One region of the Pseudomonas sp. HD6422 genome, then DNA from elsewhere that is predicted to be linked to it. Evidence: riboswitches for the same ligand, from Rfam matches in the RefSeq annotation. Region 1 holds a riboswitch; the other holds the start of a gene.
The links. Region 1 has a riboswitch for cobalamin ahead of KY379_RS14495 (ABC transporter substrate-binding protein). Riboswitches for the same ligand answer to the same signal wherever they lie in the genome.
Positions count from the first base shown of each region.

Region 2: it holds a riboswitch for cobalamin, as region 1 does, so the genes downstream of both, KY379_RS21905 (CbtB-domain containing protein) here and KY379_RS14495 (ABC transporter substrate-binding protein) in region 1, are expected to answer to the same signal.

Region 1 covers NZ_JAHWIW010000017.1:104,967-109,174, forward strand. The annotation lists gene KY379_RS14490 (FecCD family ABC transporter permease) at 1-782, opposite strand, end outside; gene KY379_RS14495 (ABC transporter substrate-binding protein) at 782-1,792, opposite strand; cobalamin riboswitch at 1,906-2,104, opposite strand; gene KY379_RS14500 (DUF1624 domain-containing protein) at 2,132-3,298, opposite strand; gene KY379_RS14505 (GNAT family N-acetyltransferase) at 3,462-4,031, opposite strand; gene KY379_RS14510 (carboxymuconolactone decarboxylase family protein) at 4,110-4,208, opposite strand, start outside.
Region 2 covers NZ_JAHWIW010000034.1:28,513-32,720, reverse strand. The annotation lists gene cobM (precorrin-4 C(11)-methyltransferase) at 1-346, opposite strand, end outside; gene KY379_RS21915 (cobalamin biosynthesis protein) at 376-768, opposite strand; gene KY379_RS21910 (CbtA family protein) at 768-1,460, opposite strand; gene KY379_RS21905 (CbtB-domain containing protein) at 1,471-1,656, opposite strand; cobalamin riboswitch at 1,762-1,993, opposite strand; cobalamin riboswitch at 2,074-2,278, shown strand; gene cobW (cobalamin biosynthesis protein CobW) at 2,379-3,446, shown strand; gene cobN (cobaltochelatase subunit CobN) at 3,450-4,208, shown strand, end outside.

The DNA.
Region 1 (4,208 bases):
CCGACGATCGAGACCATCACTGCGGTGACCAGCGCCGCGCAACTGATCAGCAGCAATTGAGTACGGCGTACGGGAATGCCCAGCGAGGCGGCGGAGTCCGTCCCGAAGGTGAAGGCATCCAGGGCGCGGCGGTGCCACAGGCACACCATCAGGCCGCCTAGCGCCACCGGCAGGGCCAGCCATACCGAAGGCCAGCGCACGCCACTGAGGTTGCCCAGCAGCCAGAACAGGATGCCCCGCGCTTGCTCGGCCGTCGCCGACTTGGTGATCAGGAAGGCGGTCAGGGCGTTGAACAATTGCGACCCGGCAATGCCGGCGAGTATCACCTGGGCGTTGTTGCTGCTTGGGCCGGCCGCGCGGGCCAGTACCAACACCAGAATGAACGCTGCCAGCGCGCCGATGAAGGCTCCACCGGACAAGCTCAAGGCAATGCTGCCCCAACCCAGCAGGCCCACCAACACCGCACCGGTCGAGGCGCCTGCCGACAGACCCAGCAGGTAAGGCTCCGCCAGCGGGTTGCGCAGCAATGCCTGGAGGATCACGCCGCAGGTGGCCAGGCCGGCGCCGCAAGCGGCCGCGACCAGCGTGCGGGTGAGGCGGTAGTTCCAGACGATGCCGGCATCGATGGGGTCGACCGGGTAGCCGGCCTGCCACAGATGGTTGGCCAGCACCCGGTAAACCACCTCCGGGGCCAGATTGCTCTCGCCGATGGCGGTGCCCACCAGCAGGGCGGCGAGCAGCGCCAGCAGGGCCAGGAAGAAGGCGGTCAACGAACGGCTCATCACGGTGTCGCTTTACCGCTGGCGAACGCTGCCGCGAGTGTTTGCAGGCCACGGAACAGGCGAATGCCTGCCTGCATGGCGTCAGCGTCGAGGATGATGATGCGGTCGTTCTTCACCGCGTCCATGTTGCGGGTGACCGGGTCGCTGCGGAGGAATTCGAGCTTCTTTTGGTAGTCGTCGGCGGGGAAGCGACGGCGGTCCATGCGCGCGATGATCAGCCAGGTGGGATTGGCCTTGGCCAGGGTTTCCCAGCCCACGCTCGGCCATTCCTCGGTCGACTCGACCACGTTGCGTACGCCCAGGGTACGCAGCATGAAGTCGGCCACGCCCTGGCGTCCGGCCACGTAGGGGTCGATGTCGAGGTCGGCGCTGGAGAACCAGAACAGCGCCGAGGTATCGCTCAGGTCCTTGCCGGCCAATTGCTGGCGGGCGCTGGCCAGGCGCTGTTGCAGATCGGCGTTGAGCGCCTCGCCCCGCGCTTGCACATCGAAGATCTCGGCCAACTGACTGATGCTCTTGTAGATGCTGTCGACCTGGAATGCCTGCAAGCGAGTGCCGTCGGCACCGACCAGGTTGTCCTTGCCTTCGCAGTCCGAAGGCAGCAGGTAGGTGGGGATGTGCAGTTCGTCGAATTGCTCACGGGTGGCGACCACGCCTTGGGCGCCGACCATCCATTCGAACTGTACCGCCACCAACTGCGGGCGCTTGCCGACCACGGCTTCGAAGCTCGGGTCGTTGTCGGCCAGGCGCTCGACCTTGTCGTTGAGTGCCTTGTACTCCGGCAGCACGTTGTTGAACCACAAAGAGGTACCGACCAGCTTCTCGCCAAGGCCTAGCGCATACAGCATTTCGGTGCCGGCCTGGCCGATGGTGACCACGCGCTCGGGGGCTTGGGTGAAGGTCTGCGTGGTGGTGCAGTTGGGCACGCTCAGCGGGTAGTGGGTGGCGGCCGCCTGGGCCATACCGGTCAGACTCAGTCCGGCAAGCAAAGTGGCGAAACGTGGCAGCATGCTGGTCGATCTCCTATCGGACAGTTCACGGAGGAACCCACGGACAGGCATCGCCAGCGCGCGCGCAAAGGCGAACGGCACCGGTACAGATGGCCAATCCCGGACACCCCGCCGGTTGGTGAATGTAGGCCGGCAGGTCTCCTGACTGGTGCGTCATCGCCCAGCTCCAGCCTTCCCGGATCGGAGATCCAGTGGCATCGATGGAGCGGGCTCGGCACCTACAGTTGCGGGGGCAGTTCCGTTTGACTCGCCTGGGCGAGTCGGGGATTCCCTATTAATTCCGTGGTGGAAACCGGCGGGCCGCATGGTAGACCATCCGGCCGCTCGGTGAAACGCATTTCAGAAGTACTTGAGCCAGCGGATGTCGCGTCGGCGTGCCTTGAGGCGAGCGAAGCTGCGTACCGGCAGGTACAGCACCGCTGTTAACAGCAACGCCATCAGCCACACCGAGGCGATGCCATCGAACCCGAAGTAGTCGCCGTGGTTCAGCCCGAACAGCGCCACGCAGGTCACGTACAGCAACTTGAGTACGTACAGGTGCAACAAGTAGAAGAACATCGGGGCTGCGCCGAATACCGCCAGCATACCGATCCAGCGCACCGCGCCTGCACGTTCGAAGGCGCGCAGCAGCAACAGCCCACAGCCGAGGGTCAGGGTGAGGAACAACAGGGACGGTGGGTATTTGGTGATGTTGAAGAAGCTCATCGCGGTGTGGGTGAAGTCGGGGTAGACACTCCAGGGCGCCTCACCGTACCCGTTGAGCAAGCGCAGCAGAACGAAGCCGGCCAGGGCGACCAGGCCGACCACCAGCAGCCGCTGCTGGCGTCGGTCGGCCGCGCTGCCACGGGCGAACCAGGGCCCCAGACCATAGCCCAGGGCGATCACGCCGATCCAGGGCAGCACGGGGTAGGACGTGCGCAGGCGCATCGCCTCGGAGACTTCCAGCCAGCCACGGTCATGCAGAATCGCCCAGGGTACGTGCAGCGCGGACTCCGCGCCGAAGTGCAGACCATCGAGCAGGTTGTGCCCAGCCACGATCAGGACGCCGATAGCAAGCAGCGCGGGGCGCGGCAGCCATACCAGCAGCGACAGGGCGATCATGCTGATGCCGATGGCCCAGATCACCTGCAAGTAGATGACGCTGGGGGGGAACTGGAAGGTCCAGGCGAAGTTGACCAGGGTGAACTCCAGTACCACCAGGAACAGTCCGCGCTTGAACAGAAAGGCCGACACATCGCTACGGCCCTGATGCTTCTCGCCGTACAGCCAGGCCGACAGCCCGGTGAGCAGGACGAACACTGGGGCGCACAGGTGCGCCAGGGTTCGGCTGAAGAACAACGAAGGCTCGGTGGCGTCGATGGTCATTGGATCGCTGACCTGGCGATGCAGAAAGAAGGTATCGCGGACGTGGTCCAGCAGCATGAACAGGATGACCAGGCCGCGCAGGGCATCGATGCTCTGCAGGCGCTGGGTGAGCAGGGTGGGCGTGGCTGAGGCGCTTGTCATGGGTGAGGTCGCAGTCAGGAATGAATATCAAGTGAAACGTTATCTTATAACAATAAAGTGAGCTGTGGTAGCTCCATTTCCTCCCCGGCGACCTCTGGGAAATGTCAGCCAAATCATCAGGTTCTGCGGTTTCAGTGGGATGGGTTCAAGGGTCTTGGCGCGGTTAGCGTCCGCGCCGGCGCGACACCCGGGCCTCGATGTTCTTGCGCCCGATCAGCAACGGCGGCTTTTCCACCACCGGCTCGTCTGCCAGCCACTTGTACATCACCAGGCAATCCACCAGCCCCAGGCGGGCATGACGAAACGCCTTGGGCAAGCGGCCGACGGTCTCGAAGCCGAGCTTCTGCCAGAGCGCCACGGCCACTTCGTTGCTGGCCACCACCGAGTTGAACTGCAAGGCCAGAAAGCCCTCCTGGCGCGCCTGTTTCTGCGAGTGTTCGCACATCAATCGTGCCACCCCACGCCCACGGGCAGCTTCGCAGACCACATAGCCGCAGTTGCCGACATGGCTGCCGGGGCCAGCGGCATTGGCCTTGAGGTAATAGGCGCCGAGCAATTCGCCGTCCTGTTCGGCCACCCAGCTGTGCAGGGGCAGTTCCAGCCAGTGCCGGCGAGCCTGTTCGAAGCTCATGTCAGGAGCAAGGGCATAGGTTTCGCAGGCCTGGATCACGGCCTGGAAGGTTGGCCAGAATCGTTCGAAGTCGTCTGGGGTCATGGGGCGTAGAAGGGTCATGGCATTACCTGCAATGGCTGGGGCGCCAAGTCTGGGTCGGCAGGCGCCGCCACGCAAGGGTGGCGACGCTAATCCGGCTCAGCCGTCGGCCTTGCCCACTGCATCCATTGCGCGCGCCGAGTACACCAGCGCGGCACCAGCGTTCATCGCCACGGCCACGCCGAGGGCTTCGGCGAT
Region 2 (4,208 bases), on a different contig from region 1:
CGCTGGCAGCGACGGCAGTGACCCCAGGGATGATCTGGTAGTCGATTCCCAGTTCGCGCAGGTGGCGGATCTGTTCGCCGATGGCGCCGTACAGGCTTGGATCGCCACTGTGCACCCGGGCGACATCCTGGCCCTTGTCGTGGGCTGCGCGGATCGCCGCGATGATTTGCTCCAGGTGCAGTTCGGCGCTATTGATCAGGGTTTCGGCCTGGTGCCCTTCGAGCACGGCCGCAGGCACCAGCGACCCCGCGTAGATGACCACCGGGCATTGGCGGATCAGGCGTTGTCCCTTGATCGTGATGAGTTCGGGGTCGCCTGGGCCTGCGCCAATGAAGTAAACAGTCATGGTGGATCCTTGAACGATGGGTGAGGCGATTATCGACCACGCGCCATGGCCAGGGTAGCCGGGCCGTGGACCTGGCGGGTGAGTACCAGGCTGGCCTGGCCTTCGACCTGCCAGGCCAGGGCCAAGGCCGCGCTTTCGGCTACGCCCCAACAGCCAGTGTGGAGGTGGGCGACGGCCGAGCGGTGGCTGAGCTGCGCCTCGAAGCGCTCGAGCGCAGGGGCGTCGAAATGCTGCAGCTGCAGGCCATGGCGCTCGGCGAGTTGCACCAGTGCAGGCTCGTTGGCCCTGGACGTCACGGTAGCGATGCCACATATCGCCGAAGGCGCCAAGCCATGGTCCTGCAACGCTTGTCGCAGCGCGCTTTCGAGGGTTTCCAGCGGACAGCCTCGGCGGCAACCGAGGCCGATGTACAGCGCCGTCATCAGGCCGGGTTGGCGCGACGATAGAGCCAAGCACTGAGCAGGCCCAGAGCCAGCCAGAACACGGCATTGGTCAGCCAGGAGGCGATCTTGAACTGGGTTTCCAGGTCCGCTGGCGCCAAGCTGGAATGATGTTCAGGTTGGGGCGCGCCGATGATATGGGGCAGTACCAGCAGCGCTGCACCGAGCGCCTTGAGCAGCCAGTGCTGACCGAACACCAGCAAGCCCAGGCCCACGGCAGTGGCGGCGGCGGTGCCGATCCACCAGGCCTGGCGCTGGCCGAGGTCAGCGGCGGCAGTCCCGGGCAGTTCCGGTGGCAGGCCCAGGGTCGGCGCCAGGCAGAACACGGCGAAGCCGGCCAGCCCCCACCAGGCGCCCGAGAGCGCGCGATTGGGTTCACGCAAGCTGTACAGTGCGGCAAGGATCAGGGCGAAGCCGACGGCTACCACCAAGTTGCCGCCGGTGGTGGCAACGATGCGCTGCCAACCGTCTTCGGGTGACCAGGCCTCGCTGTCGTGGCTGTGGGCGGCCGACGCTTCGTGGTCATGCTCGTGGTGCTCGCTCACTGGACCGGCGTTCTCATAGGTTTCGGCCTGGAGAATCAAGGGAGCGACCCAGAAGCTTTGCAGCAGGGTCAGCAAAAGAGCGGCGAGCAGGCCGCTGAACCCGGCGGTGCGGGCGATGCGCTTGATCATGCGGGCGGGCTCAGTGGCAGGGGAAGGCGGCGCTGTGACGCGTGTCGTGGGCGGCGTTGTGCACCGCTTCGATGTGCGAGAAGCCTGCGAAGTAGACCAGGCACAGGCCTAGCAGGCTGGCGCCGACAGCGACGACGAGGCGCTGGCTGAGGGAGCTGGGGGTGGCGACGCTGTGTTTGAGAGTGGTGACGGGCATGACGCATTCCTCTGCATTTATCTCAGGCAACAGGCGCGGCCGCCCCGGACGCATCAGCGCCTTGGGCCCCAGGAAAGGGGAATGCGACAGCGCCCGCCCTCCGCGGGGTGTACATGAACGCCAGGCCGGTCTCCGGGCTTACGAGGAGGAGCGTGGCTCCTGATGGGGTCACCTTCCCATGCCGAACTGCGTGGCACAGTGGTCAAGACCCTTCACTCGTCTACCGTTGCGGGGGCAGCACCGGAATGGTCGGGCCTGTTCGACATGTGTCGAGGGCCTGCGACGCACCGGTTTCCCGTTTCACCCCCGTAGGGGCACCTGAACGCAGGGCATAAGAAGAGCACGGGGCCGCAGTGGCGTCAACCACGACCCGGCACAATTTCCCCCGTCATCGGTTGACCCCCAGCCACCCCCCGCGTAGCCTTGCCGCTTCGAGGTTCTTCGGCCATGCCGAAGCTAAGATGGGAACGCGGTACAAGCCGCGGCTGCCCCCGCAACTGTAAGCACCCTTTGGATCGACACAGCCACTGCGCGACGGCGCGGGAAGGCGTCGTCCGCAAGCCCTGGATCACGGGGGCGACCGGTGCAAGCCAGGAGACCTGCCTCGAGGCGATTTCGACTTTCAACCGGGCGGGGTGATCCGGTGGCGAACGAGCCCAGCCGACCTGGCCCCGGGGCTGTCGTCCCGCATGCCCGCGCCAACCTGCCAAGGGCAACGCGACATGAAAACACTGGCCAAACTCCCCGTCACCATCGTCACCGGGTTCCTCGGCTCGGGCAAGACCACCTTGCTGCGCCACATGCTCGACAATGCCCAAGGCCGTCGTATCGCGGTCATCGTCAACGAATTCGGCGAACTGGGCATCGATGGGGAGATTCTCAAGCAATGCAGCATCGGCTGCACCGAAGAAGAAGCCAGCGGCCGGGTCTACGAGTTGGCCAACGGCTGCCTGTGCTGCACCGTGCAGGAGGAATTCTTCCCGGTGATGCGCGAGTTGGTGGCCCGCCGTGGCGACCTCGACCACATTCTCATCGAAACCAGCGGCCTGGCGCTGCCCAAACCGCTGGTTCAAGCGTTCCAGTGGCCGGAAATCCGCAACGCCTGCACCGTCGATGCCGTCATCACCGTGGTCGACAGCCCGGCCGTGGCCGCCGGCACCTTTGCCGCCTACCCGGATCAGGTCGATGCTCAGCGCAAGCTCGACCCTAACCTCGATCACGAGTCGCCGCTGCACGAACTGTTCGCCGACCAACTGGCCAGCGCCGACCTGGTGGTGCTGAACAAGGCCGACCTGATCGATGCACAGGGTCTGGCCAAAGTCCGTGCCGAGGTGGCGCAAGAGTTGCCGCCGGCAGTCAAGGTGATCGAGGCCGTCAGTGGCCGCTTGCCGCTGGAGGTATTGCTGGGCGTGGGGGCCGAGGCCGAAGCGCATATCGATGGCCGACGTACCCACCACGACAGCCATCATGACGGCGACGACCACGACGATCACGACCACGATGCCTTCGACTCCATTTCGATCGACCTGCCCGAGGCCGACGAGAGCCTGCTGCTCGACGCCCTGACTCAGCTCGTGGTCGAGTTCGGTATCCTACGTGCCAAAGGCTTCGCGGCCATTCCGGGCAAGCCGATGCGTCTGCTGGTGCAGGGCGTGGGGACGCGCTTCGACAAGCACTTCGATCGTGCCTGGCGTGCCGACGAACCGCGCATCACCCGACTGGTGCTGATTGGCCAGGACCTCGACGCCGCTCACCTGGAAGGGCGCCTGCGCCAGGCCCTGGGCGCCTGATCGATGCACCTGCTGCGGACCCAGCCCGGCGGCTTCGTGCCGGATGACAGCATTGCCGACCTTGGCCAGACTCCCGCCGAGCTGGTGATCCTCTGCAGCGGCGATTCGCACCTGGCGTTGCTCGCCGACACCGCCGAGCAATTGCCCGACGACTTTCCGACACTGCGCCTGGCCAATCCCATGCAGGTGCAGAACCACGCCTCGGTCGACCTCTACATCGACCAGGTGCTGCGTCACGCCAAGGTGATCCTGGTGTCGCTGCATGGCGGCGTCGGTTACTGGCGCTATGGGGTCGAGCAACTGGTCGAGCTGGCGGCCCAAGGCGTGCAACTGATCCTGGTGCCTGGCGACGATCGTCCGGACCCGGAGCTCACCGCGCTGGGCACGGTCGACCCGGCCCAGGCCGAGCGCCTCTGGCACTATCTGCGCCAGGGCGGCAAAGCCAATGCGCTCAATTTGTTCAACTGCATGGCCAGCCTGTGGCTGGGCAGGCAGTATCCCTGGTCAGAACCTCAGGCACTGCCGCGTACGGCCGTTTACCATCCGGCCAAAGGCAGCGCGACCCTGGAGCATTGGTACAGCCAGTGGCATCCGCAGCAACCCGTTGCAGCGCTGCTGTTCTACCGCTCACACCTGCAAGCTGCCAACACCGGCTTCATCGACGTGTTCTGCCAGCGCTTGCAGGCGGCGGGGCTCAATCCGCTGCCGGTGGCCCTGGCCAGCCTCAAGGAAAGCGCCTGCCTGGAGCAGCTTGAGCAGTGG